3 regions of the Bradyrhizobium sp. LeoB3 genome follow, and region 1 is predicted to be linked to each of the others. Evidence: predicted binding sites of a transcription regulator. Region 1 holds the regulator's gene; each other region holds the start of a gene.

What was found. The regulator PhoB, encoded in region 1, activates phosphate uptake and scavenging genes when phosphate is short. The targets are predictions, from matches to a motif close to TGTCATNNANCTGTCAT.
Region 2: ACZXDY_RS14665 (RNA degradosome polyphosphate kinase) is a predicted target of PhoB. The motif match lies at 5,650-5,666, and genes of this name have one in related genera.
Region 3: ACZXDY_RS15225 (DUF2794 domain-containing protein) is a predicted target of PhoB. The motif match lies at 5,249-5,265, and genes of this name have one in related genera.

What each region holds. Positions count from the first base shown of each region.
Region 1 is NZ_JBVBEF010000037.1:65,260-74,946, forward strand. Features, by position in the region: gene ACZXDY_RS23120 (lysylphosphatidylglycerol synthase domain-containing protein) at 1-510, shown strand, start outside; gene ACZXDY_RS23125 (ATP-binding protein) at 543-1,841, shown strand; gene pstS (phosphate ABC transporter substrate-binding protein PstS) at 1,985-2,995, shown strand; gene pstC (phosphate ABC transporter permease subunit PstC) at 3,197-4,186, shown strand; gene pstA (phosphate ABC transporter permease PstA) at 4,188-5,033, shown strand; gene pstB (phosphate ABC transporter ATP-binding protein PstB) at 5,030-5,851, shown strand; gene phoU (phosphate signaling complex protein PhoU) at 5,863-6,579, shown strand; gene phoB (phosphate regulon transcriptional regulator PhoB) at 6,696-7,403, shown strand; gene ACZXDY_RS23160 (GcrA family cell cycle regulator) at 7,524-8,039, opposite strand; gene ACZXDY_RS23165 (acetylornithine transaminase) at 8,537-9,687, shown strand, end outside.
Region 2 is NZ_JBVBEF010000017.1:68,199-77,885, reverse strand. Features, by position in the region: gene ndk (nucleoside-diphosphate kinase) at 203-625, shown strand; gene ACZXDY_RS14675 (TerC family protein) at 799-1,638, shown strand; gene ppx (exopolyphosphatase) at 1,769-3,271, opposite strand; gene ACZXDY_RS14665 (RNA degradosome polyphosphate kinase) at 3,396-5,576, opposite strand; gene ACZXDY_RS14660 (P-loop NTPase family protein) at 5,705-6,382, opposite strand; gene ACZXDY_RS14655 (CDP-alcohol phosphatidyltransferase family protein) at 6,469-7,011, opposite strand; gene purM (phosphoribosylformylglycinamidine cyclo-ligase) at 7,171-8,244, shown strand; gene purN (phosphoribosylglycinamide formyltransferase) at 8,241-8,894, shown strand; gene ACZXDY_RS14640 (cold-shock protein) at 8,985-9,188, opposite strand; gene ACZXDY_RS14635 (hypothetical protein) at 9,488-9,687, opposite strand, start outside.
Region 3 is NZ_JBVBEF010000018.1:78,546-88,232, reverse strand. Features, by position in the region: gene ccmB (heme exporter protein CcmB) at 1-281, opposite strand, end outside; gene ccmA (heme ABC exporter ATP-binding protein CcmA) at 278-880, opposite strand; gene acnA (aconitate hydratase AcnA) at 1,193-3,913, shown strand; gene ACZXDY_RS15230 (DUF1223 domain-containing protein) at 4,074-4,832, shown strand; gene ACZXDY_RS15225 (DUF2794 domain-containing protein) at 5,277-5,648, shown strand; gene ACZXDY_RS15220 (N-acetyltransferase family protein) at 5,770-6,315, opposite strand; gene ACZXDY_RS15215 (Bax inhibitor-1/YccA family protein) at 6,510-7,301, opposite strand; gene ACZXDY_RS15210 (ABC transporter permease) at 7,540-9,687, opposite strand, start outside.

The DNA.
Region 1 (9,687 bases):
ATCATCGTCGCGCTGGTGGCCTATGTGGTCTGGGTCTGGACCCAGCCGCGGGTGGTCGGGCGCGGGCCCTGGACAGTGACGCTGCCGGGCGGCCCGCTGACGCTCTTGCAGATCTGCATCGGCATCATCGACCTCGGGTTCTGCGCCCTGGCGATGTACGTGCTGGTGCCGGACGAGCCCAATCTCGGCTTTGTCGTGGTGGCCGTCATCTTCGTCTCGGCGACGCTGCTGGGCTTTGCCAGCCACTCGCCCGGTGGCCTCGGCGTATTCGACGCCGCCATGCTGGTCGGCCTCTGGCAGATGGACCGCGAGGACCTGCTCGGCGGGATGCTTTTGTTCCGGATGCTCTACTATATTTCACCTTTTGTCATATCTGTAATCTTGCTGACGTTTCGGGAGCTTATCCTTGGAGCGCGAATCAAGCGCCTGCGCCATTTGGGAGCTGGCTCCGACGCCAAACCGCGGCATGAGGCCGTTTATGTCCGCGAGCGCGGAGACACCAGCGCCTGACGCCGCCGCCTGAACAGGAAGAAGCCGGCTCAATGGCCCTTCACGAATCCTCTTCCTCCTTTTTCTCGCCGTGGCCTGACCGGCTGCGGCACTCGGCCATTGTCCTGCTTGCGGCGGGGCTGGCGCTCAGCGTGCTGGTCGCGCTCGATGAGCTCTCGCTGATCCGCGCCTTTGCGGTGTTCCTCTGCATCGCCGCCGCGGCGCTGGTGCCCTGGCGCCTGCATGACGTGGCGGCCTCTCGCGAGGACACCCGCAGCGTCAACCCGGTCGAGAACGGGGCGGTTGCCGCCGTCGTCGCCGGCATGCCGGACCCGGCCGTGCTGCTCGACCGCGCCGGCCGCGTCATTCATCTCAATGCCGCGGCGGCCCAGTTGGCGCCGGCGCTGCGCAAGAACGAGCTGGCCCAGTTCGCGCTGCGCTCGCCGGAGATCATCACCGCGCTGCGCGAGGCGATCGCCACCACCGAGCCGCGGCGCGCCACCTATCTCGACCATGTCCCGGTCGATCGCTGGATGGAATTGGTGATCACGCCGGTGCCGGTGCCGACCCTGTTCGGCGGCACCGACAAATGCATGCTGATGACCTTCCACGACCTGACGCCGCTGCGACGGGTCGAGGAAATGCGCGCCGACTTCGTCGCCAATGCCAGCCACGAATTGCGGACGCCGCTCGCGGCGCTGTCGGGCTTCATCGATACCCTGCAGGGGCCGGCCAGGGACGATCCGCGGGCGCGGGAGCGCTTCCTTGGCATCATGCATACCCAGGCTACGCGGATGGCGCGGCTGATCGACGATCTGTTGTCGCTGTCACGGGTCGAGCTCTCGGCCCATGTCCGCCCCGACACCTGCGTCGACCTGATCCCGATCATCCGCCAGGTCGCCGACGGTCTGGAGCCGCTGGCGCGCGAGCGGCAGGTCGTGATCGAGATCCAGCTTCCCGAGACGCCGGTCATGATCGCGGGCGACCGCGAGGAGCTGTTGCGGCTGTTCGAGAACCTGATCGAGAATGCCCTGAAATACGGCGCCTCCGGCGGCCGGGTGATCGTCTCGCTGAAGGAGGCCGCCTCCGGCGAGGGCGCCCCGGAGATCCGGGTCCTGGTGCGGGATTTCGGTCCCGGCATCGCCCCGGAACACCTGCCGCGGCTGACCGAGCGCTTCTACCGGGTCGACGTCGGCGACAGCCGCCTCCAGGGCGGAACCGGGCTTGGATTATCCTTGGTGAAACATATTCTTAACCGTCATCGCGGCCGTCTTTTGATCGAAAGCGTGCCGAAAAACGGCGCCACTTTTACCGCCTGTTTTCCCCAGGTGAAGACCCCTGCGGCGGCATAAAATCAAGCAATTTCAATTGCTTGAATGTGTCATCCAACTGTCATCCAACCTTCGTAAAACGAGCATCGACCGCTCCTAAACGGACCGGCGTGAGCGCGATCGGGCGCATCCGGCGCTTCGCTCACAGGATTGGAGACCACCCCATGAATTTCTTTAGGACAATCGTCGCTGCCGGCTTGGTGGCCGTTTCGACGTCGGCCTTTGCGGCCGATATCACTGGCGCAGGCGCGACATTTCCGTTCCCGATCTATTCCAAATGGGCGGACGCCTATAAGAAGGAAACGGGCAACGGGCTGAATTATCAGTCGATCGGCTCCGGCGCCGGCATCAAGCAGATCCAGGCCAAGACCGTGACCTTCGGTGCCACCGATGCGCCGCTGAAGGCCGAGCAGCTCGAGAAGGACGGACTCGTCCAGTGGCCGATGGTGATGGGCGCGATCGTGCCGGTCGTGAACCTCGAAGGCATCAAGCCGGGCGAGCTGGTGCTGTCGGGCGAAGTGCTCGGCAACATCTATCTCGGCAAGATCACCAAGTGGGACGATGCGGCGATCGCCAAGCTCAATCCGAAGCTGAAGCTGCCCTCCGACGCCATCACCGTCGTGCGCCGCTCGGATGGTTCGGGCACCACCTTCAACTTCACCGACTTCCTCTCCAAGTCGAATGCCGATTGGAAGTCCAAGGTCGGCTCGGGCACCGCGGTCGAGTGGCCGGTTGGCGTTGGCGCCAAGGGCAACGAGGGTGTTGCGGGCAACATCAGCCAGACCAAGAACGCCATCGGCTATGTCGAATACGCCTACGCCAAGCAGAACAAGCTGACCTATGCGGCGATGGTCAACAAGGCCGGCAAGACCGTGCAGCCGACCATTGCTGCGTTCCAGGCCGCTGCTTCCAACGCGGACTGGGCCAAGGCTCCGGGCTACTACGTGATCCTGACCGACCAGCCGGGCGATGCGTCCTGGCCGATCACCGCGGCGACCTTCATCCTGATGCACAAGGAGCCGACGGATAAGGCGGCCTCGGCCGAAGCCATCAAGTTCTTCAAGTGGTCGTTCGAGAAGGGTGGCAAGGCGGCCGAAGAGCTCGACTACATCCCGATGCCGGAGCCGGTCGTCAAGCTGATCGAGAAGACCTGGTCGTCGGACATCAAGAGCTGAGCCTCGCATAGCGAGCGTCGCGCCCTGTCCTCTGCGGGCGCGACAAAGTCGAGAAACCGGAATCCATCGCTTCGCAACCGAAGCTGTGGATTCCGGGTCTACGCCCGACGGGGTGCATCCTGCGACGATGCGGGAAAACGTTCAGGACGGGTCGCGCAGTAAGTTGCGATCGAGTAAACACAGGGGATTGGCGTGGCAGACATGGCCGTTCAAAGCGACGTAATGGCAGCCTCCGGACCTTACGATCGTGCCAGGGCCCTCAGCGCCTTCAAACTCGGTGACATCACCTTCTACTGGATCACCCGCGCCTGCGCGATTTCGGTGCTCCTGATCCTAGGCGGTATCATCCTTTCGCTGATCGCCGGCGCCTGGCCGGCAATGAAGGAATACGGCTTCTCGTTCCTGTGGACCCAGCGCTGGGCGCCTTCGGCAGACCCGCCGGTGCTCGGCGCGCTCGGGCCGATCTACGGCACGCTGATCACCTCTGTCATCGCGATGATGATTGCCATTCCAGTTGGCATCGGCATTGCGATCTTCCTCACCGAGCTCTGCCCACAATGGCTGCGCCGCCCGATCGGCATCGCGATCGAACTGCTCGCCGGCATCCCCTCGATCATTTACGGAATGTGGGGCTTCTTCGTGCTGGGCCCGTTCCTCGCCAACACCTTCCAGCCGTTCATGATCCGCGTGTTCGACGGCGTGCCGGTGCTGGGTGCGATATTCGCAGGCCCGCCATCCTATCTCAGCCTGTTTAACGCCGCGCTGATCCTGGCGATCATGGTGCTGCCCTTCATCACGGCGATCTCGGTCGACGTGTTCAAGACGGTGCCGCCGGTCCTGAAGGAGGCGGCCTACGGGGTCGGCTGCACCACCTGGGAAGTCGTCCGCAACGTCGTGATCCCCTACACCCGCGTCGGCGTCATCGGCGGCATCATGCTGGCGCTCGGCCGCGCCCTCGGCGAGACCATGGCAGTGACCTTCATCATCGGCAATTCGTTCCGCATCTCCTCCTCGATCTTCGCGCCGGGCACGACGATCTCGGCGGCGATCGCCAGCGAATTCGCCGAGAGTGACGGATTGCACCAGTCGGGTCTGATCCTGCTCGGCCTCTTGCTGTTCGTGCTGACATTCATTGTTCTCGCCTGCGCGCGACTGATGCTGATGCGTCTGGAAAGGAAGGCGGGGAACTGACATGAACCCGATTTACAAAGCACGCCGCCGCAACGACATCATCATCCGCGGGCTTTGCATCGCCGCCGCCGCGTTTGGGGTGACCTGGCTGGCGCTGATCCTGTTCACGTTGTTCTACAACGGTCTCGCCGGCCTCAGCCTCGACGTCTTCACCAAGAACACGCCGCCGCCCGGCTCCACCGATGGCGGTCTGTTGAACGCGATTGTCGGCTCGGTGATCATGACCGTGATCGGCGTCGGCATCGGTGCGCCGCTCGGCCTGTTCGCGGGCACCTATCTGGCCGAATACGGCAAGCATGACCGGCTCACCTCGGTGATCCGCTTCATCAACGACATCCTCTTGAGCGCGCCGTCGATCATCATCGGCCTGTTCATCTATGGCGCGGTTGTCGTGCCGATGGGCGGCTTCTCCGCGCTGGCCGGCTGCCTGGCGCTGGCGGTGATCGTCATCCCGGTTGTGCTCCGCACCACCGAGGACATGCTGCTGCTCGTCCCCAACCCGCTGCGGGAGGCGGCCTCCGCGCTTGGCCTTCCGCGCTCGCTGGTGATCAAGCGGATCGCCTATCGCGCGGCGCGCTCCGGCCTGATCACGGGCGTGCTGCTGGCGACCGCCCGCGTCGCCGGTGAGACCGCCCCGCTGTTGTTCACCGCGCTGTCCAATCAGTTCTTCAGCCTGAACCTGACCAAGACGATGGCGAACCTGCCGGTGACCATCAACAACTTCGTGCAGAGCCCCTACGCCTATTGGAAGGAGCTCGCCTGGAGCGGGGCCTTGCTTATCACCTTGACCGTGCTCGCGCTCAACATCGGCGCGCGCATCCTCGGCGCCGAAAGGAGCGCAAAATGACCGATCTGTCCGTATCGACGACCAGCCCGAGCGCGGCCATTCCCCAGAAGTCGCTGCCGGAAGCGGCGCCAAAGGTGACTGCACGCAGCCTCAACTTCTATTACGGCGAGCACCATGCGTTGAAGAACATCAACCTGACGCTCGGCACCAACCGCGTCACCGCCTTTATCGGCCCGTCCGGCTGCGGCAAGTCGACCCTGCTCCGGATCTTCAACCGGATGTACGACCTGTATCCCGGCCAGCGCGCCACCGGCCAGTTGATGCTGGACCAGACCAACATCCTCGACCCCAAGCTCGACCTCAACCTGCTGCGGGCGCGGATCGGAATGGTGTTCCAGAAGCCGACGCCGTTCCCGATGACGATCTATGAGAACATCGCCTTCGGCATCCGCCTTTACGAGAAGATCTCGAAATCTGAAATGGACGGCCGCGTCGAGAAAGCGCTGCGCGGCGGCGCGCTGTGGAACGAGGTCAAGGACAAGCTCAACGCCTCCGGCCTGAGCCTCTCCGGCGGCCAGCAGCAGCGCCTCTGCATCGCCCGCACGGTTGCGGTGCGGCCCGAAGTTATCCTGTTCGACGAGCCCTGCTCGGCGCTCGATCCGATCTCGACCGCCAAGGTCGAGGAATTGATCCAGGAATTGTCGGAGGACTACACGATCGCGATCGTCACGCATAACATGCAGCAGGCGGCGCGCGTCTCCGACAAGACCGCGTTCATGTATCTGGGCGAACTGATCGAGTTCGACGACACCAGCAAGATCTTCACCTCGCCGAGCGATCGACGTACCCAAGACTACATCACCGGCCGGTTTGGTTGAGGAGGGACATCATGGCTTCTGAACATACCGCCAAGGCATTCGACAGCGATCTTCAGGAACTGACCCGTCTGGTCGCAGAGATGGGCGGGCTGGTCGAACGGATGATCACCGAATCCGTCGATGCGCTGATCCGCCGCGACGTCGCGCTCGGCAAGCGTGTCGTCGCTTCCGACATCGAAATCGACAGCCTGCAGCGCGTGATCGAGGAGCGCGCCGTGCTGACGATCGCCCGCCGCCAGCCGATGGCTGTCGACCTGCGCGAGATCGTCGGCGCGATGCGGGTGGCGACCGACCTCGAGCGGATCGGCGACCTCGCCAAGAACATGGGCAAGCGCGTCGCCGCGCTGGAGAACGACTTCCAGCCGCTGAAGCTGATCCGCGGCCTGGAGCACATGACCGACCTCGTGCTGTCGCAGGTCAAGTCCGTGCTCGACGCCTATGCCGCGCACGATCTGCCGGCGGCGATGAACGTCTGGAAGAGCGACGAGGAGGTGGACGCGATCTGCACCTCGCTGTTCCGCGAGCTCCTCACCTACATGATGGAAGATCCGCGCAACATCTCGTTCTGCATCCACCTGATGTTCTGCGCCAAGAACATCGAGCGGATCGGCGACCACGCCACCAACATCGCGGAAACGGTCTTCTACATGATCGAGGGTCAGCAGATCACCGACAAGCGGCCGAAGGGGGATATGACGACGTTCGCCACGACCGTTCCGGGCAACTAGAGCAACATCCGGAAAGTCGACGCCGGCTTTCCGCCAAGATCCTGCTCAAACATCAAAGGAAGAGTGGGATGACGATTCAAGCAGAGAGTCATCCCGCTATAGGAGAAGCCAAGCCGATGAGCGCACGCATTCTGGTGGTCGAAGACGAAGAAGCGCTGACGACGCTGTTGCGCTACAATCTCGATGCAGAAGGCTATGATGTCGAAACGGTCGCCCGTGGAGACGATGCGGACACAAGGCTCAAGGAACGTATTCCCGACCTTGTCGTGCTCGACTGGATGCTGCCGGGACTCTCCGGCATCGAGCTGTGCCGCCGTCTGCGGGCGCGGCCGGAGACCAAGCAGCTCCCGATCATCATGCTGACCGCGCGCGGCGAGGAAAGCGAGCGCGTGAGGGGGCTGGCGACCGGTGCCGACGACTACATCGTCAAGCCGTTCTCGGTGCCTGAACTGCTCGCGCGGGTGAAGGGCCTGTTGCGCCGGGCAAGCCCGGAGCGGCTCGCCACCGTGCTCACCTATGGCGACATCGAACTCGACCGCGAGAAGCGCCGCGTCGCGCGCTCGGGCCGCCCGATCGATCTCGGCCCGACCGAATATCGCCTGCTGGAGTTCTTCCTGGAGCATCCCGGCCGCGTGTTCAGCCGCGAGCAGCTGCTCGACAGCGTTTGGGGCCGCGACATCTATATCGACGAGCGCACCGTCGACGTTCACATCGGCCGCCTGCGCAAATTGCTCAATCCCGGCCGCGAGCAGGACCCGATCCGCACCGTCCGCGGCGCGGGCTACGCGCTCGATGATCGCTTCGCGAAGGCCGAGCAGTCGTAAACCGGCGACCTCAATCCGTAGCCCGGGTGCAGCGAAGCGTAGCCCGGGGAAATTTGGACCTGCCGATACAGCGTTCCCGGGTTGCGCTGCGCTCCACCCCGGCTACGATCTGTCGTCGGCTTACTTGCCTTGTGACGGCTTGACCGTCGGACGGCGGCGGTCAGCCGCCGGCTGGTAGGCGATGCGGGAGTGGTGCGCGCAATAGGGCAGGCCGGGAAGCGCCTTGCCGCCGCAGAAGAAGAATTCCGGGCTCGAGGGATCGCCGACCGGCCAGTGGCAGGTGGCCTCGTTCAATTCGAGCAGCGACAGCCGCTGGCTCATCGGCACCACATTGTCGTAGGCGATAGGGTCCGCTTCCACCTCCACCTCGAAGGCGTGGGCGAGCGCGGTGTTGCCGCGGGAGACCGGACGCGCCACGCGCATCATCGGCTGTGCCGGACGCGCCTTGCGCTGCCGCGGCGCGGCTGCAGCAGGACTCTTGGCGCGGCCCGAGAGGCCAAGCCGGTGCACCTTGCCGATCACCGCATTGCGGGTCACGTTGCCCAGTTCCGCAGCGATCTGGCTGGCCGAGAGGCCACCTTCCCAGAGCTTTTTCAACTGCTCGACGCGTTCGTCGGACCAGGTCAATACCGTCATCGCATCTTTCCCTTCGCGTTGCGCCGGCCGATCCTGGGACAGCGCTGCGATGCCTAATCTCAAAAATCCCTGCGGGCAGAATCCCTTAAGGCTCGCCGGGCACGAAAACCGCACCCGAACGTGTACGCCGCACACAAAGGACTCTAAGGGATCAAAACTGCCGCACGAGATGTCGTACCCGACAGGCCAAACGCTACAATATGGCGTGACTCTGGCGCAAGAGTCCGCGCCTATGCGTCCACATGTTCCGACATTTAGGGATTGCAATCGGGCTTTCCACCACACCGGAAAACTGCGGATTACCGGTACTTTGCCGCGCAGCCTGGCGGCTTCGTGGAGATTGACAGCACCTGCCGCGCGCATAGAATGCCTTTACGTGCCGCCCTGCAAAGGCGGCACGTTTTGTTTTCGCTGGATGAGCTTCAGCCGCGTGTCTGCATCGCTGCACGCCGCCGGGGCTTGTCTGAAAGGCTTGTCTGAACCCTTCAGTGATCGCCATGACCGACCGCGCCACGTCGCATCTGCTTCCCGTTTTTGCCAGGGCCGATCTCGGCTTCGAACGCGGCGAAGGCTGTTGGCTGATCTCGACCAAAGGCGAGCGTTATCTCGACTTCACCTCCGGCGTCGCGGTGAACGCGCTCGGCCATGCCCATCCGGATCTGGTGAAGGCGCTGCAGGAACAGGCGACGAAGCTCTGGCACATGTCGAACCTGTTCAAGAGCCCGGACGGCGAGAAGCTTGCCGCGCGGCTGTGCGAGCAGAGTTTTGCGGACTTCGTGTTCTTCTGCAATTCCGGCGCGGAAGCGATGGAGGGCGTGATCAAGGTCGTGCGTCACTATCACTTCTCGAAGGGGCATCCGGAGCGCTACCGCATCATCACCTTCGAAGGCGCCTTCCATGGCCGCACGCTCGCGACACTCGCAGCGACCGGCGCCGCTAAATATCTCGAGGGCTTCGGTCCGCCGATGGACGGCTTCGACCAGGTGCCGCATGGCGATATCGAAGCGGTGAAACGTGCGATCGGTCCAGAGACCGCAGGCATCCTGATCGAGCCGGTGCAGGGCGAAGGCGGCGTGCGCTCCGCGCCGCCGGCCTTCTTCAAGGCGCTGCGCCAGCTCTGCGACGAGCACGGCCTGCTGCTCGCCTTCGACGAGGTGCAGACCGGCATGGGCCGCACCGGCGATCTCTTCGCCTACAAGCGCATCGGGGTCACCCCTGATGTGATGTCGCTGGCGAAGGCGCTCGGCGGCGGCTTTCCGATCGGCGCCTTCCTTGCGACCGCGGAAGCTGCGTCCGGCATGACGCCGGGCTCGCATGGCTCGACCTTCGGCGGCAATCCGCTCGCGGTCGCGGCCGCCGGCGCCGTGCTCGATGTGATGCTGAAGCCCGGCTTCTTCGATCACGTGCAGAAGATGTCGCTCCTGCTCAAGCAGAAGCTCGCCTCCGCGGTTGACCGCTATCCGTCCATTCTCGCCGACGTGCGCGGCGAGGGGCTTCTGATAGGCGTGAAGGCCGTGGTGCCCTCGGGCGACCTCGTCAACGCCCTGCGCGAGCAGAAGCTACTCACAGTCGGCGCCGGCGATAATGTGGTGCGCTTCCTCGCGCCGCTGATCGTCAGCGAGGCCGAGATCGAGCACGCCATCGGTTG
Region 2 (9,687 bases), on a different contig from region 1:
CTACAGAATGGGTTCACGTTCGTGAAATTGTCGTAATCCGGGCCGGCTAAGGCTGTGCCGGCCCCGGGGGCTGACGCTGATCCTGATCGCCAAATCGTGCCCAAACTAGAGGGCGAGGGCGACACCGGGTCGCTTGCCGTCGCAGGATCACGCCGATATAAGCCCCCGCAACTCGTTAACCAGCGTTTGCAAGGACGATATTATGGCGACTGAACGCACTTTCTCGATCATCAAGCCCGACGCGACGGAGCGTAACCTGACCGGCGCGGTCAACGCACTGATCGAGAAGGCCGGGCTCCGGATCGTGGCCCAGAAGCGGATTCGCATGACCCGTGAGCAGGCCGAGACCTTCTATGCCGTCCACAAGGCGCGTCCGTTCTTCGGCGAGCTGGTCGAGTTCATGACCTCCGGCCCGGTCGTGGTCCAGGTGCTGGAAGGCGAGGGGGCGATCGCCAAATACCGCGACGTGATGGGCGCCACCGACCCGTCCAAGGCCGCCGAAGGTACAATCCGCAAGCTCCATGCGAAATCGATCGGCGAGAATTCCGTGCATGGATCCGATGCTCCGGAGACGGCCGCGATCGAGATCGCGCAGTTCTTCTCGGGCAACGAGATCGTCGGCTAATACGCTGGAGGAGTTTCGGTTCTGATGGAATCAGAACCGAAACTCTAGATTCTTGTTTGACGCGTTTTCTTCACGCGAACCGGTGCCCACTTCGCTCGAAAACGCTCTAATACAACGAAGTTGCGGCGGGCTGGGCGTCGCGAGGAGTGGCCGCAAGGCCGAAAGGAAGCGCTGTGGACTGGCTGTGGCAGATCGTTGATCCCGCGAATCTCGCGGCTTTCTTCACGCAGTTCAAGAGCGAGATGGCGACCTCGACGTTCTGGGTCGCCGTCGGCAAGATCATATGGATCAATGTGCTGTTGTCGGGCGACAACGCCTTGGTGATCGCGCTGGCCTGCCGCGGGCTCGCGCCGCGCCAGCGGCTGTGGGGCATGATCTTCGGCGCGGCGGCCGCGGTGATTTTGCGCATCATCTTCACCGGCATCGTCACGACCTTGATGGAATTCCCCTACCTCAAGCTCGTTGGCGGGTTGGCGCTGATCGTGATCGCGGCAAAGCTGCTCGTTCCCGAACATGATGACGAGGACAGCGTGGATGCCGCCGCGCATCTGTGGGCGGCGGTGCAGATCGTCGTCGTCGCCGACATCGTCATGAGCCTCGACAACGTGATCGCGGTTGCCGCCGCTGCCAATGGCAGCGTGCCGCTTCTGGTGCTCGGCCTTGCGATCAGCGTGCCCCTGATCGTCGCGGGCGCGGCGTTGATCATGGCGCTGCTCAGCAAGCTGCCGGTGCTGGTCTGGGCCGGCGCGGCCCTGCTCGGGTGGATCGCCGGCGATGTGATCGCGACCGATCCGGCGGTCGATCCGAAGCTCGATGCGCTGTTTGCCGGTCCGGTCGGCAACACGCTCGATTCCTGGCTGGGCACGCTCGGCATCGGTCCGCATTTTGCCGGCGGCGGCCACGGCGGCGAGATCGCGCTGGCGCTGCTTGGCGTCATCGTGGTGCTGGTCGTCGGATCGATCTGGCGCCGGCGCGCGCTGCATCACGCCGAGCGGGCCGCCAAGGCGGCCTGAAAGGCTCGATGTTAAGGCTCGATGAGATGAAGTCGAATTGTATCCGCTATGGGTGCTGCCTCTTCACCTCTCCCTTCGGGAGAGGTGAACTTGCGGCCCCAGGCTGATTCAACCAAATGACATCATGCTCTCAGCGCCGTACGATCGAACCGGTGCGTCCGACCAGACGCGCCAGTTGCTTGAAGCGGCTGCCGACGCGGTCGGCGACGAGATCGACCATCCGGTGCTCGAACACCAGCATGAGTTTGCGTCCGTCGGTGCGGAAATGGGTTGCCGGCAGCACGCCGGGCCGTGCCGCCGAGATCAGGTGCGCGACGCGAAACGCGGCGCCAAGCAGGCGCGCGCGTTCGAGCATCGTGTGCGGCACCATCTCCTGGACGATTTCCGGCGGTTCGTTCTCCAGGCTCAGGCCGGCGTAGCGGTAGAACACCGAGAGCGCGACGAAGGTGCGGCCCTGATGGGTGATGGAGCCGAAATTGCCGTTGGTGATGAGGCTGAGCGTTTCCTCGCCGCGGTGATCGGGATGCACCCGCCAGCCGATATCAGACAACAGGCAGGCGGCATGACGCAGCCTGCGGTCCTCGTCGGTCTCGCGCAGCTTCACGACGCGCACCAGCCGATCGGTCCAGGCGATCAGTTCCTCCGCGTGGCGTGCCGATCGCGAGAGCAGGCCGTTCATGGTCTGCGCTGCGCAGATCAGGCCATCCTTGGCGCGCTCGGCTGGCGGCAGCATTTCGTAGAACAGGCCTTCGCGCACGCCGAAGGTGGAGAACACGATCGTCTTCGGCTTTGCCACCCGGATGATGTATTCAAGAACGAGCGCGGCGTAGGTGAGCAGCGGCCGGCGGGCGTCGGCCACAGCCTCGATATTGGCGAGCAAATTGGCGGCCGCCAGCCGGCGCAAGCGCTGCGCGAAATCGAGCGCGTCAGCGGCGGGAATCGAATAGCCGTGCATCACCTTGAGCGGATAGCCGCTCTGGATGATGTGAATGCGCGCCAGCGCGCGCCAGGTGCCGCCGACCGCGTAGAAATTGCGGCCGCGGCCGGCCTTGAGCTGCGGAACCTCGGACAGTTCGTTGCGGACGATGCGCTCGGCGCGTTTCAGCGATTTGTGCGAGAGGTCCTGCAGCGCGAGGCTGCCGAGCGGCAGCGTCACGCCGCTGTGGACGCGATTGCCCTTGACGTCGATCAGTTCGACCGAGCCGCCGCCGAGATCGCCGACGATGCCGTCGGGCTTGTGCACGCCGGAGACGACGCCCAGGGCGGAGAGCTTGGCTTCCCGTGGACCCGATAGAATTTCGATCCGCGTTCCGCAGATGCGCTCGGCCTCGGCGATGAAATCGGCACCGTTCCTGGCGTCGCGACAGGCGGCCGTCGCGATCGCATAGACGCGGCCGACCCTCTGGATCCGGCACAGCGCGCGAAACCGCCGCAGCGCCGTCAGCGCTTTTGCGACCGCATCCTCGGCAAGAAGGCCGGTGCTCTGCACCTCGCGGCCGAGACCGCACAGCGCCTTCTCGTTGAACAGCGTTGTGAGGTTACGCGACAGCGACTCGTAGATCACGAGACGCACCGAGTTGGAGCCAATATCGATGACAGCGACGCTGGTAGCGCGCTTGCGCGGTCGCTTCACCGGAAAGTCCCCTTGTGGTGGCTAGAGCATTTTCGGTTCTGATTGAATCAGAACCGAAGCTCTAGATTGTTGTTTTGACGTGTTTTCTTCACGCGAACCGGTGTCCACTTCGCTCGAAAACGCTCTAGCGCTCGCTGCGGCGAGTGAGACGGCGCGGCGAAGATTCCTTGAGAGACTTTCCACGGCCCGACAGACTCGGATTCGTCATGAAGTAATTATGAAGGTTGAAAGGCTCTTCGCCTTTCGCGGCCTTCATACGCGTTGACGATCCATCGGGCAACAATCGCCAGCTCTGCTCCGTATCCTTCAGATTCGCGACCATGATCTGTTCGAGAACCTGCTGATGAACCGTGGGATTTTGCAGCGGGCAGAGCACCTCGACACGGCGGTCGAGGTTCCGCGGCATCATGTCGGCAGAGGAGATATACACAGCCGCTTTCGCGCTGGGCAGCCCATATCCCATGCCGAAGCAATAGATTCGGCCGTGTTCCAGGAAGCGGCCGATCACCGATTTGACGCGGATGTTCTCGGAAAGTCCTGATAACCCCGGCCTGAGGCAGCAGATGCCGCGCACCACGAGCTCGATCGGCACTCCCGCCTGCGATGCTTCATAGAGCGCGTCGATGATGTCGGGGTCGACGAGCGAGTTCATCTTCATCCAGATCGCGGCAGGCCGGCCATGACGCGCGTGACCGATCTCGCCCTGGATGTGCTCGATGACGCGCTTGCGCAGCGTGAGCGGCGACACCGCCATCTTTTCGATGTCGCTCGGCTCGGCATAGCCGGTGACGTAGTTGAACACGCGCGCGGCGTCGCGGCCGATGACCGGATCGCAGGTGAAGTAGGAGAGATCGGTGTAGATGCGCGCGGTCACCGGATGGTAGTTGCCGGTGCCGGTGTGGACGTAAGTGGTAAGATTGCTGCCCTCGCGGCGCACCACCATCGACAACTTGGCGTGGGTCTTGAGCTCGATGAAGCCGTAGACCACCTGCACGCCGGCGCGTTCGAGGTCGCGCGCCCAGCGGATGTTGGCTTCCTCGTCGAAGCGGGCCTTCAGCTCGATCAGCGCCGTGACCGACTTGCCGGCCTCAGCCGCTTCCGCGAGCGCGCGCACGATCGGTGAATTCTGCGAGGTGCGATAGAGCGTCTGCTTGATGGCGACGACCTCGGGATCGCGTGCGGCCTGCTGCAGGAACTGCACCACGACGTCGAAGGATTCGTAGGGGTGGTGGACGATCAGGTCCTTCTGGCGGATCGCGGCAAAGATATCGCCGCCATGGTCGCGCACCCGTTCCGGATGGCGCGGCACATAGGGGGTGAATTCGAGATCGGGCCGGTCGAGCCGGGTGAGTTGCGACAGCTCGTTCATGGCCAGCACGCCGTCGACCAGGAAAACCTCGTCGTCGGCGGCGTTGAGTGCGTGCTGCACGAACAGGCGCAGCTCCTCCGGCATCTTGGCCTCGATCTCCAGCCGGATCACCGATCCGCGCCGGCGTCGCTTCAACGCGGTCTCGAACGTGCGGACGAGGTCTTCGGCTTCTTCCTCGATTTCGATTTCGGAGTCGCGGATGACGCGGAAGGCGCCCTGGCCCATGACCGTGTAGCCCGGGAACAGACGTCCGATGAAGAGGCCGGTGGCCTGCTCCAATGTGATCAGGCGCAGCCGGCCCTCACTGGGGATGCGGATGAAGCGGTCAATCTTGCCGGGCATGCGGATCAGCGCGTTCATCGCCTTGCCGTCGGAGATCCGGGACAATTGCAGCGCCACCGTGAAGCCGAGGTTGGGAATGAACGGGAAGGGATGTGCCGGATCGATCGCGAGCGGTGTCAGCAGCGGGAAGATGCTGTGGAGGAAATGATCCTCGATCCAGGCCCGCTCCGTCTTGGTGGCGTCTCGCCCGTCGACGAGCTGGATGCCAACTTCCGAGAGCATCGTGCGCAGGTCGCTCCAGATCGCCTGCTGGTCGGAGGCGAGCCTGGAGACGGTCTGGTTGATCAGGACGAGCTGTTCGGATGGCGTCAGCCCGTCGGGGCTGCGCTCGGGAATGCCTTCACGGACCTGCGCCTTGATACCGGCGACGCGGACCATGAAGAACTCGTCGAGGTTATTGGCTGAAATTGACAGGAATCTCACCCGCTCGAGCGCGGGGTGGCCGGGATTGACGGCCTCTTCCAGCACGCGGCGATTGAAATGCAGCCAGGAAAGCTCGCGGTTGATGAAGCGTTCGGGGCTCGTCGCGACCGCCGGCAGCCCTTCAGCAACCTGTTCTTTCTCTTGTACTTCAATAGGTTGCGCCGATTCCATGAAGTTCTCGATCCATTCGAGTTCAGGCCCAGAGCGACTTAAGCAAATGCAACGTAAACCCTGTGATAAGTGGATGACGTTTCGATGACATTGACGTTCCGGAAGCCCGCGCCGTCAAGTCACAGGGATCAGGCGTTGCGCCACAGTTCCGCTGCCAGCGCCCGCGTCACCGGCCGGCCGAGCCGCAGCGCCTCGCTGTCGAGCAGCTCCACCGCCTGGCGGGCGGCGGCGTAGGAACGCTCGATCCGGCTGGCGAGATAGCTCACCAGTGATTCGTCTACGGTCATCTGTCGGTCCGTGCAGTATTTGACGATCAGGCCGCGAAACAAGAGATCGTCTGGCGGCAACAATGACACGGTCGGTACCGCGCGCAGCCGTGACCGGAGGTCGCGCAATTCGATCTCGAACGCGGACGGCGGAATGCGAGCGGTCATCAGCACGAAGGCTTCGTCCTGGCGGGCAAGATTGAGCAAGTGAAACATCGCGCGCTCGTCGAAGCCGTGCGGGTTCAGGTCTTCGACCACGAGTGCACCCGTCGCAAGGTCCGCCGGCACGGCCTCGGCCGACAGTGCGTGCGCCGCTGTCGAGCGCGCGCCGGCCCGCTCGGCCCAGATCGCGGCGAGGTGGCTTTTGCCCGATCCTTCGGGGCCGACCAGCAGCATGATGCGGTTCGGCCAGTCGGGCCAGCTCTCGATCAGAGCAAGGCCGGCCTCATTCGCCGTTCCCTCCAGGAAGTCGTCGCGGGTCAGGCTCTCCGCATGTGGCAACGCCAACGCAAGCTGACGAGGGTGAACGCTACCTGCCACGCAAAACTCTCCGGGACTTCCGTTCTCTTGACGCGTTTTCTTTACGCGAACCGGTGCCCACTTCGCTCGAAAACGCTCTTTACGCTCTAACGCGCTTCGATCGTGCTCATGTGCCGCACCCACTCCACGAGATAGAGGGAGACGGAAACCAAAGTAAAGATGGTGACAAATCCCATCAGGATCAGATCGTAAGGCCTTGGCTGGAAACCGAAACCGAGCGAGGCCAGCACCAGGGCTGCGAAGGCAACCTGAGCCCCCGTGTTAAGTTTCGAGACCATCAGCGGTTTTATCTCGACCGGCTTGTCGAACAGCCAGGACACAATCACAGCCGCTACGATCATGATGTCGCGCGAGACCACGAGGATGACGAGCCAGCGCGGCACCGCGCCCCAGATCCCGAGCGCGACGTAGATCGACACCAGCAGCGCTTTGTCGGCCAGCGGATCGAGCAGGGCGCCGAGCTCGCTCGTCATGTTGAAGCGCTTGGCGAGGAAACCGTCGACGGCGTCGCTGACGCCAGCAATCACGAAGATCGCAAAGGCGATTTCCATCTGGCTGGAGACGATCGCCCAGACGATGACCGGCACCAGAATGATGCGGCCCAGCGTGATGATATTGGGTATGCTCAACTCGGTCGCTTCCCGGCTACCGGCCTGAATTCACGGAAGATTCGGCCCTTTTGGGGGCTGAGCCGGCTGTTATCTACATAGTATACCGCCTGCCGCCTTGCGAGCCATTGCGCGGGGGCGGAATTCCTCGTAACCAGCCGTCTTCAACTGGAATTTTGCATGACCGAGCGCAAGAACGGCCTCACTTACGCGGATTCCGGCGTCGACATCGATGCCGGCAACCGGCTGGTCGATCTGATCAAGCCGATGGTCCGCGCCACCGCGCGCGCCGGCGCGGACGCCGAGATCGGCGGCTTCGGCGGCCTGTTCGACCTGAAGGCGGCCGGCTTCAAGGATCCCGTGCTGGTGGCCGCGACCGATGGCGTCGGCACCAAGGTCAAGATCGCGATCGAGACCGGGCTGCATGACGGGATCGGCATCGACCTGGTGGCGATGGCGGTCAACGACCTCGTGGTGCAGGGCGCGGAACCGCTGTTCTTCCTCGACTATTTTGCCTGCGGCAAGCTCGACCCGGAGGCGACCGCCGCGATCGTCGCGGGTGTCGCCGAGGGCTGCCGCGAATCCGGCTGCGCGCTGATCGGCGGCGAGACCGCGGAGATGCCGGGGCTCTACAAGGACGGCGATTACGACCTTGCCGGGTTTGCAGTCGGCGCCGCCGAACGCGGGACGCTGTTGCCGCGGCCGGATATCGCCATCGGCGATGCCGTGATCGGCCTTGCTTCCTCCGGCGTTCACTCCAACGGATTTTCGCTGGTGCGCAAGATCGTCGAGCAGTCGCGGGTCAGCTTCGACGCGCCGGCGCCGTTCTCGCCGGTCATGACGCTCGGCGGCGCGCTGCTGGCGCCGACCAAGCTCTATGTCAAATCGTGCCTGCGCGCGATCCGTGAGACCGGGGCGATCAAGGGGCTCGCCCACATCACCGGCGGCGGCTTCACCGACAACATTCCGCGGGTGCTGCCGAAGCATCTGGGCGTCGGTATCGATCTGGCCCGGCTGCCGGTGCTGCCGGTGTTCAAATGGCTGGCGGAAGCGGGCGGCATCGCCGAGCTCGAACTGCTGCGCACCTTCAACTGCGGCATCGGCATGATCGCGATCGTGAAAGCGGATGCGGTCGAGCGCGTCATGGAGGTGTTCACCGAAAGCGGCGAGACCGTGACGCTGCTCGGTGAGGTGATCCACGCGACCGGCGATCATCGCGTCGTCTACAACGGCCATCTCGATCTTTCGCAATGAAGCGCAAAGTCGCCATCCTGATTTCCGGGCGCGGATCGAACATGGTCGCGCTGATCGAGGCCGCGAAGGCGGAAGACTTTCCGGCCGAGATCGTTGTGGTGATCTCCAACCGCGCCGACGCGGCGGGCCTCGCCAAGGCCAGCGCGAGCGGCATTCCGACCATCGTCATCGAGAGCAAGCCGTTCGGCAAGGACCGCGCCGGCTTCGAGGCGATGCTGCAGCGTGCGCTCGACGAGAAGAACGTCGAACTGATCTGCCTCGGCGGCTTCATGCGGCTGTTCACGGCCGAATTCGTGCAGCGCTGGTACGGCAGGATGCTCAACATCCATCCGTCGCTATTGCCGTGCTTCCCTGGCCTCGATCCGCATGGCCAGGCGCTCAAGGCCGGCGTGAAGATCTCGGGCGCAACCGTGCATTTCGTGATCCCGGAGACCGATGCCGGGCCGATCGTGGTGCAGGGCGCGGTGGCGGTGGCCGATGACGATACGCCCGAGACGCTGGCGGCCCGCGTCATCCAGATCGAGCATCAGATCTATCCGGAAGCGCTGCGGCTGCTTGCGGCAGGCCGGCTCAGGCTGGAGGGCGATGTCTGCAAGACGGCGGAGAGCGCAAAGCTATCCGGCACGCTGATTTCGCCCGCGGCGAAATAGTGCAACGCTACATCTGACGCCATAAAGAAATCCCCCCGGGGTGATGCCGGGGGTAGCAATCATGATTGCCTGAGTGGATCGTGATGGAGTCTAGGAGACCTTGAGGTTTTCCGCGGATGCCTTGCCGCGGTTCTCCACAAGGTCGTACTCGATCGTTTGGTTTTCGTTGAGCGTAGAGAGTCCCGCACGCTCAACCGCCGAGATATGGACGAAGACGTCCTTGTCGCCGACGGCCGGCTTGATGAACCCATAACCCTTGGTCGGGTTGAACCACTTGACGGTACCCTTCGGCATCGCCTGTCTCCTCGTCTAGACGTAAAAAAGACGCGGCCACGCTTCGCGCGTGCCACGCCACAAACCGGCTTCCGGCAGTCTGATCAAATTCCGATTCTTAGACTTCAAGGTCACGAAACGCACAGTCGAACGGCCCAATCCGATTGTACCGGTGATTGCAACACGAAAATTGCGGGTTAGCAAGCCTTTGGTGTGCCACGGAAAATCGGTGCTCCGCGGCAACGCCTGTGGCCGATCGACAACAACGTTGCGGCTTCGGGCGAAGTGTGCCGGGCCGCGCGATTGACGCTCCCGGCGAGTTAAGGGCAAATCGGCCGATATCGATCGCTTTTTTCGCATTTTTCAGGTTCGCGTCGTTTGGGAATTAAATACATGCGATGCTGGTGGCGCCCGTCGCGAGCAAGCTCCGCCGGAGGGTGCCGCGGCCTTGCATGGGCGTTTGCGGCCGCGCTTTGCTTGGCCATCGGCACGATCGGTTCGGCGCAGGCGCAATCGCGGC
Region 3 (9,687 bases), on a different contig from region 1:
CAGGCGAGTTCCAGCGGCGTCCGGCTCATCACGATGAGATCCAGCGAGCCGTCCTCGTGGTCGGCCATGAACAGCCGGTCCAGCGTCAGAAGGCTCGCCAGCAGCGCGCCGAGCCAGAGGATCGCCGGTCCCAGCCGCGTCAACAGCGCGAGGTCCGGCCCGACCGCGAACGGCATCAGCACGGTGACGGTGAGGAAGAACAACACGCCGATCAGCGCGCCGCCGCCGACGCGCAGCGCAATCCGGATGTCGCGCCGAATCAGTGCCGAGAGCGCGGTCATGACCCAGCCCCCATGCGCATTTCCCTGACATCGATGCCGAGCGGGGTGTGGGTGGCGGCGATCAGGATGCCGCCGCCTGCGAGATGATCGCGCATCAAAGTGACGAAGAGGTCCTGGCCTTTGGTGTCGAGCGCGGAGGTCGGTTCGTCCAGCAGCCAGACCGGCCGTCGCGCGACCAGCAGCCGCGCGATCGACAGCCGTCGGCGCTGGCCAGCGGAGAGGTAGGCGGCGGGCAGATGGGTCGCATGGTCAAGACCGACGGAGGCGAGGCATCGGCCGGCGTCATCCGATTCGCCGCCGAGAAAATCCCGCCAGAAGGAAAGATTTTCGAGCACGCTTAAGCCCGGCTTCAGCGCGTCGCGATGGCCGAGATAGTGCGCCTGCTCGGCCACCGTCAGTTCGGCCTCGCCGCCATCGAGCGTGATCGAGCCGTCCGACGGCACCAAGAGGCCGGCGATCACGCGCAACAGCGAGGTCTTGCCCGAGCCGTTGGGGCCGGTGATGGCAAGCGCTTCGCCCGATGATGCTGCAAAGCCTAATCCGGAAAACACTTCGCGGCCGCCCCGCACGCATCGCAAGTTTTGTCCCGAGAGCCGCATCATGCCCTTCACGGCCCTCTAGATCTGTCCAAGCACGATCGCCGCGCAGACGCTTCGCGTTTGTCGCGGGGAGAACCGGTCCCCACTTTTTCGGATCATGCTCAAAGAAATCTTTCGCTAGCCGTTGAGAATTTTTGGGTGGCGCAAGGCTGTGGCGCGCTCGTCGGTGTGGCGGCGCTTCTAGAAAGATTCTATAAGCCCCGGAACTTGATGCAGCACACCATCGGCCTCCGCAAGCGGGAAGCCGACCTCGCCGCTGCCGGTATAAAAATACCCTTGCCGGGTATAACGGAATAAGTGGGATTTCCTCGCATGACATCGCTCGACAGCTTCAAATGCCGCAAGACCCTCAAGGTCGGTGGCAAGACCTACGTCTATTACAGCCTGCCTACGGCAGAGAAGAACGGTCTGAAGGGCATTTCGAAGCTGCCATACTCGATGAAGGTGCTGCTTGAAAACCTTCTGCGCAACGAGGACGGCCGCACCGTCAAGAAGGAAGATATCGTCGCAGTCAGCAAGTGGCTGAGGAAGCGCAAGCTCGAGCATGAAATCGCCTTCCGCCCCGCGCGCGTGCTGATGCAGGATTTCACGGGTGTTCCGGCCGTGGTCGATCTCGCGGCGATGCGCAACGCGATGCAGAATCTCGGCGGCGACGCGGAGAAGATCAACCCCCTGGTGCCGGTCGACCTCGTCATCGACCACTCCGTGATCGTCAACTTCTTCGGCGACAACAAGGCCTTCGCCAAGAATGTGGTCGAGGAATACAAGCAGAATCAGGAGCGCTACGAGTTCCTGAAATGGGGCCAGAAGGCATTCTCGAACTTCTCGGTGGTGCCGCCTGGTACCGGCATCTGCCACCAGGTCAATCTCGAATATCTGGCCCAGACGGTCTGGACCAAGAAGGAGAAGATGACGGTCGGCAAGAAGACCGGCACCTTCGAGGTCGCCTATCCCGATTCGCTTGTCGGCACTGATTCGCACACCACGATGGTTAACGGCCTTGCCGTGCTCGGCTGGGGCGTCGGCGGCATCGAGGCGGAAGCCTGCATGCTCGGCCAGCCCTTGTCGATGCTGCTGCCCGAAGTGGTCGGCTTCAAGCTCAAGGGCCAGCTCAAGGAAGGTGTCACCGCGACCGACCTGGTGCTGACGGTGACGCAGATGCTGCGCAAGCAGGGCGTCGTCGGCAAGTTCGTCGAGTTCTTCGGCCCCGGCCTCGATTATCTTTCGGTCGCGGACAAGGCGACGATCGGCAACATGGCGCCGGAATACGGCGCGACCTGCGGCTTCTTCCCGGTGGACGCCGCGACCATCGATTATCTCAAGACCTCCGGCCGCAAGGCGGACCGCGTCGCGCTGGTCTCAGCCTACGCCAAGGCGCAGGGCCTGTTCCGCACGGCGAAATCGACCGATCCGGTGTTCACGGAAAAGCTGATTCTCGATCTCAAGGATGTCGTGCCGTCGATGGCCGGGCCGAAGCGCCCAGAGGGCCGCGTCGCCCTTCCTGCGGTCGCGACCGGCTTCGCAACGGCGCTCGCCAGCGAATACAAGAAGGCCGATGATGCGGAGAAGCGCTATCAGGTCGAGGGCCGCAACTTCGATCTCGGCCATGGCGACGTCGTGATCGCGGCGATCACCTCCTGCACCAACACCTCCAATCCGAGCGTCCTGATCGGCGCCGGCCTTTTGGCACGCAACGCGGTCGCCAAGGGCCTGAAGGCGAAGCCTTGGGTGAAGACCTCGCTTGCCCCGGGCAGCCAGGTGGTGGCGGAATATCTCGCCAATTCCGGCCTGCAGGCCGATCTCGACAAGGTCGGCTTCAACCTGGTCGGCTTCGGCTGCACCACCTGCATCGGCAATTCCGGCCCGCTGCCGGAAGAGATTTCGAAATCGATCAACGACAACGGCATCGTCGCCGCCGCCGTGCTGTCGGGCAACCGCAACTTCGAGGGCCGCGTCAGTCCTGACGTGCAGGCGAACTATCTCGCCTCGCCGCCGCTGGTCGTCGCGCACGCGCTGGCGGGCACCGTGACCAAGGATCTCGCGGTCGAGCCGATCGGCGACGGCAAGGACGGCAAGCCGGTTTACCTGAAGGACATCTGGCCGACCGCGAAGGAAATCAACGCCTTCATGAAGAAGTTCGTCACCGCGTCGATCTTCAAGAAGAAATACGCCGACGTGTTCAAGGGCGATACCAACTGGCGCAAGATCAAGACGGTCGAGAGCGAGACCTATCGCTGGAACATGAGCTCGACCTATGTGCAGAACCCGCCCTATTTCGAGGGCATGAAGAAGGAGCCCGAGCCGATCACCGACATCGTCGAGGCGCGGATCCTCGCCATGTTCGGCGACAAGATCACGACCGACCACATCTCGCCGGCCGGCTCGATAAAGCTGACGTCGCCAGCCGGTAAATTCCTGAGCGAGCATCAGGTGCGGCCCGCCGACTTCAACCAGTATGGTACGCGGCGCGGCAACCATGAGGTCATGATGCGCGGCACCTTTGCCAACATCCGCATCAAGAACTTCATGCTCAAGGGCGCCGACGGCAACATTCCGGAAGGCGGAAACACCAAGCACTGGCCCGACGGCGAGCAGATGTCGATCTACGATGCCGCGATGAAGTACCAAGCGGAAGGCGTGCCGCTGGTGGTGTTCGCCGGCGCCGAGTACGGCAACGGCTCATCGCGCGACTGGGCGGCCAAGGGCACCCGCCTGCTCGGTGTTCGCGCGGTGATCTGCCAGAGCTTCGAGCGCATCCATCGCTCCAATCTGGTCGGCATGGGTGTGCTGCCACTCACCTTCGAGCCGGGCACGTCATGGCAGTCGCTCGGCATCAAGGGCGACGAGAAGGTCACGATTCGTGGCTTGCAGGGCGATTTGAAGCCCCGCCAGATGCTGACGGCGGACGTCACCTCCAGCGATGGCAAAGTGCAGCATGTCCCGCTGCTTTGCCGCATCGATACGCTCGATGAGCTCGATTATTATCGCAACGGCGGCATCCTGCACTACGTGTTGCGCAAGCTCGCGGCCTAACGCGGATTTGTGATCGGTGCCTCACTGCTACGTGAATGGCTAGGAAAATGCGGGCGGCCTATGAAAAAGGCCGCTTTCGCACGTCAGGGGCATACTCTTCAGGGTCGTCTCTCATGTCCCGTACAATTACGGATGGAAATCATCACGATCGGTTCTCAGAATGACAGCGATGATGGCCTATAATCGTCTTTCGCTTTGGTCCGGCGCGCTCAGTGTTTGCGCCATTATCGCGATCATCCGACCGGCCCACGCCGATCCCCGTGCGGTCGTCGAGCTCTTCACCTCACAGGGTTGTTCGTCCTGCCCGCCGGCCGACAAAATCATCGGCGAACTCGCCAAGGACCCGAATGTCATCGCGCTCAGCATGCCGATCGACTACTGGGATTATCTCGGCTGGAAGGACACGCTGGCTGATTCGCGCTTCAGCGCGCGCCAGAAAGCCTATTCGCATGTGCGCGGCGACCGCGACGTCTATACGCCGCAAGTCATCGTTAACGGCTCGGCGAAGGTGATCGGCAGCGATCGCGTCGGCATCGAGACTGCGATCAAGGATACCGCGACCGAGGGCGTGATGTCGGTGCCGGTGACGATGTCGCTGTCCGGCAGGCAGATCAATGTCTCGGTGGCGGCCAGCAATGGGCCGCGCGTCAAGCATGGCGAAGTCTGGATTTGCTCGATCTCCAAGGCGGTGCCGATCTCGATCGGGCGCGGCGAGAATCGCGGGCAAGAGATCACCTACCACAACGTGGTGCGTAACCTGTTGAAGGTCGGCGACTGGAATGGCAGCGCGGGAAGCTGGACCGTGCCGATCGAGAACATCTCGCGTGAAGGCGTCGACGCCGCCGTCGTCTATGTCCAGGACGGCAATCGCGACAAGCCGGGCCCGATGCTCGGTGCGGCCATGACGCCGCTGCGGTAAGGTCTAAATCAAACCCGCCACATCCTGTCATTCTGGGCGCGCATCGCGCGAACCCGGAGTCTCTCGCCATCAACCTCCAGATTCCGGGTTCACGCTGTCGCGTGCCCGGAATGACGTGTCGTGAGGGACCCCAAAAAAGAAAAGGACCAACTCTCGTTGGCCCAGTCAAAAGGGAGTTAACTCCCCTGCGAACAGGCCCGGTCCCGACGGCCCCGGGGGGCTGGGGGCTGAGGAATCCGGAACCGAAAGAACCGGGCCAACGCAGGATTTCCTTTTCGCAGGGCAGCGGGGCGGGCGGTGGGCGGAAGTGGGGCAGCAATAAGATTCTTTCTAACGATACTGTGACTCCTGGAAAATCTTCCCATTCGTCGCACGGCGGCTCTGAACCCTTGCGGCGCTGCCCGGTTAGCGCAATCATGTCAGCCGCATGACAGGAGGCGCTTGATGATATCGATATCGGAGGACACCGATCCAAGCGGGCTTCGCGCGGCGGCGCGGCCCGTCGCTGCCAGCCCGCTACAGAACCGCGTCACGTTCAATCGTCTCGAACTCAATCGCATCCTCAATCTCTATGGCCGTATGGTCGCCGACGGCGAGTGGCGCGATTACGCGATCGACTTCCTGAAAGATCGCGCCGTATTCTCGGTGTTCCGCCGCTCCTCCGAAGTCCCGATCTATCGAATCGAAAAGGACCCGCGGCTCGCCCGCAAGCAGGGCATGTACAGCGTGATCTCGGCGACCGGCCTGATCCTGCGCCGCGGCCATGAGCTGGAGCGCGTGCTGCTCGTGATCGACCGCAAGCTGGCGGTTGTTTAAGGCCGCGGCGTCCGTCATTCCGGGGCGCGAAGCGAACCCGGAGTCTCGTGCGGCAAATTGCGCTCTCACCAACCTCTGGATTCCGGGTTCGCGCTTACGCGCGCCCCGGAATGACAGAGAATTAACGCCGGCCCGGATCGTCGGTCGGCACCGTGGTGGCGCCGTCGCCGAGCGCGCGCTGCATCATCACCGTGTCGAGCCAGCGGCCGAATTTGAGGCCGACGCTCGGATGGGTTCCGATCAGCGTGAAGCCAGTCTTGAGGTGAACGCCGATTGACCCGGCGTTGGCGGAGTCTCCGATCACCGCGATCATCTGCCGGTAGCCGCGCGCCTCGCATTCGCTGATCAGCCGCTGCAGCAGTTGCAGGCCGATGCCACGGCGGTGGATCGAGGGATCCAGATAGATCGAATTCTCCACCGTGAAGCGATAGGCCGGACGCGGGCGGTAGGCCCCGGCATAGGCATAGCCGACCACGCGTCCGTCAAGGAAGGCGACGAAATAGGGAAAGCCGCCATCCGTCAGCGCCCTGAAGCGGCGCGTCATCTCCGCGAGGTCCGGCGGGACCAGCTCGAACGTCGCGGTGCCGAAGCGCACCGCGTGCTCGTAAATTGCAGTGACGGAGGGAAGGTCGGCCTCAGTGGCGGGCCTGATCTCGACGGCGGACATGGCGGCAAGATAGCAGCAGGTTTCCCGGGAGCAACGCACTCCTTATCTGTCATGGCCGGGCTTGACCCGGCCATCCACGCCTTTCTCGCCAAGGGTGGATGCTCGGGAACGAGCCCGGGTAGGGGACTGAGCGCGCAAACGAAAAGCCCCGGCGGTGAGGCCGGGGCTTCGATCGTTGGTACTGCCGGAGGCGCTTAGTCGCGCTGTCCGAGGAGCTGCAGGAGCAGCGTGAACAGGTTGATGAAGTTCAGGTAGAGCGAGAGTGCGCCGGTAATCGCCGCACGCTCGGCAATCGCGCCACCCTGCGAGGCGTAGCCGTAGATGTAGTCGTTCTTCAGCCGCTGGGTATCCCAAGCGGTGAGGCCCGCGAACACCAGCACGCCGACCACCGAAACGATGAACTGCAGCGCCGAGCTCGCCAGGAACAGGTTGACCAGGCTGGCGATAATGATGCCGATCAGGCCCATGAACAGGAACGAGCCCATGCCGCTCATGTCACGCTTGGTGGTGTAGCCGTAGAGGCTGAGCGCACCAAAGGTCGCCGCGGTGATGAAGAACACCCGCACGATCGAGGTGTGCGTATACACCAGGAAGATCGACGACAGCGAGAGGCCCATCAGCGCCGAGAACACCCAGAACAGGAGCTGAGCAGTCGCGGGCTGCAGCCGGTTAATGCCGGCCGAGATCACGAACACCATCACCAGCGGTGCGAGGATGAACAGCCACTTCAGCGGGCTGACGAACATCGCATAGCCGAACTGCGTCAGATAGGCGTTGCCGAACTTTGCGACGGCTGCGGACGGATCCGCCGTCACCGCCGCCATATAGACGCCGAGCGCGGCCAGGCCCGTGATCGCTAGGCCGATCGACATGTAGTTGTAGATGCGCAGCATGTAGGCGCGCAGACCGGCGTCGACCGTCGCAGTGTCAATGCGACCGGCGGCCCGGCCGAAGGGAGAGGCATAGTTACGGTCTAGGTCCGACATGGTCGAATTCCCGTGGTTGTTCCGGTCGCAAGGGATTTGCGGGACCGAGTATAATCTATCTCAGATAGCGCGGCCTGCGGACATTAAAATCCGTGTCATCAAACCGCCCATCCGACCCAAGGCGTATGTGGGAAACTAACACAACCGCCGCAAGCTTCCACGCGCGGCTGAATGTCGCTCTGGCCCTTATTTCAAGGCAAAACCGGTGTTAACCGGCCTCGTTCCCCGCTTCAAATTGTCACAAATTCCGCAACACGGCGGCGGGCTTCTGGTTCAAGGCCAGCAGCGTGCCGGCCAGCCCGAGCCCGACCGTGACGATCAGGGCCGCGACCACCACCGCCGCAGCGCTGCCGGCCTCCCAGACGAAACTCAGCGTCATCAGCCGGGTGACGATCAGCCAGGCGGCGATCGAGCCGGCGAATACGCCGAACAGCGCGGTGGCGAAGCCGATCATGAGATATTCGAGCGCATAGGCGCCCAGCAGGCGGGCGCGGGTGGCGCCGAGCGTCTTCAGGATCACCGCGTCATAGACGCGGTGGCGGTGGCCGGCGGCGAGCGCGCCGCCCAGCACCAGGATGGCCGAGATCAGCGTCACCGCGCTGGCGCCGCGGATCGCCAGCACGAGATTGGTGACGACGCTGCCGATGGTCTCCAGCGCCTCACGGACCCGGACGCTCGTCACCATCGGGAAAGCGTCGGAGACCTGCTTGATGATGCGGGCGTCATCGGAAGGGGACGGATGCGCCTCCGTCAGGGTCGCCACATGGCTGTGCGGGGCGCCCTTGAAGGCGTTGGGCGAAAACACCAGCACGAAATTGATGCCGAGCCCCTGCCAGTCGATGTTGCGGAGATTGGCGATCTTCGCCGAAATGTCGCGGCCGAGCACGTTGACGACGATCTCGTCGCCGATCTTGAGCCTCAGCCCGTCGGCGATCTTCTTCTCCATCGAGACCAGGGGCGGGCCGTGATAGTCGGCGCCCCACCATTCGCCCTCGACGATCTTCGAGCCTTTGGGAACCTCTCCGGTGTAGGTCAGGCCGCGGTCGCTCTGCAGCACCCATTCGGCGTCGACCGATGGTTTCAACTCGTCCGCCTTGACGCCGCGGGCGGCAACGATGCGCCCGCGCAGCATCGGCACGTCCTCGACCGTTCCGTCCGGCGTGGTCTGCTTCAGAAAAGCGCTGAACCGGTCGGCCTCGGTGGAGGGAATATCAATGAAAAAGAACGAGGGGGCGCGGTCGGGCAGCGCGGCGAGGAACTGGCGGCGCAAATTGCCGTCGATCTGGGTGATGGTGACGAGCACGGCGAGCCCGAGGCCGAGCGAAAGCACCACCGATGGCGTCAGCGCGCCGGGCCGGTGGATGTTGGCGACCGCCAGCCGCACCATGGTGACGCGGCTACGCGGCAGCCGGCGCGCCAGCGCCATCAACCCGGCGGCGATCAAACGCAGCAGCACGAAGACTGCGATGGAGGAGGCGACGAACACGGCGGCGATGCGCTTGTCGTAGGAAAGTCCGACCGCAACCGCGATCAATAGCACGATCACCGCGCCCATCAGCGTCAGATAGCTCCAGCGCGGCCGGTGCCATTCGCTGGCGACCGTATCGCGGAACAGCGCCGCCACCGGCACGTCGTGCACCCGGCCGAGCGGCCACAGGCCGAACGCCAGCGCGGTCAGGAGGCCGTAGACGAACGACAATGCAAGTTCATCGGGATGCAGCGCCGGGATCACCGGCAGCGGCAGCAGCTTTCCGAATATGCCGACGATGACGAAGGGCAGGGCCGCGCCGAGCGCCAGCCCGATCACCGAGCCGATGGTGGCGAGCACGATCACCTGTGTCAGATAGATCGTGAAGACGTCGCGGCCGGTGGCGCCAAGCGCCTTGAACGAGGCGATGACGTCGCGCCGGCGATCAATGTGGCTCTTGACGGCGTTGGCGACGCCGACGCCGCCGACCAACAGCGCGGCGAGCCCGACCAGGGTCAGGAACTGAGTGAAGCGATTGATATTGCGTTCGAGTTGCGGCGAGGCGTTGTCGCGGCTGCGGATCTCCCAGCCAGCTTCGGGCAGCGCATTGCGCGCGCCACCGATGAACGTCGTGGTCGCGCGGTCGTCATTGGCGTTGCCCGGCAGCTTCACGCGGTAGATCCAGCGCACCAGGCTGCCGGGCTGCAGCAACCCGGTTGCGCGCAGGCCCGCCTCGCTGACAAGGAAGCGGGGGCCCAGGCCAACGCCGCCGACGAGCTTGTCCGGCTCGGCCTCGACCACGCTGCGGATCTGGAACGTCGCGCCGCCGATGCTGACGTCGTCACCGAGCTTCAGATCAAGCCTCGCCAGCAAGGTCGAATCGACACCGGCACCGAACACGCCGTTGCGTTCGGCGAA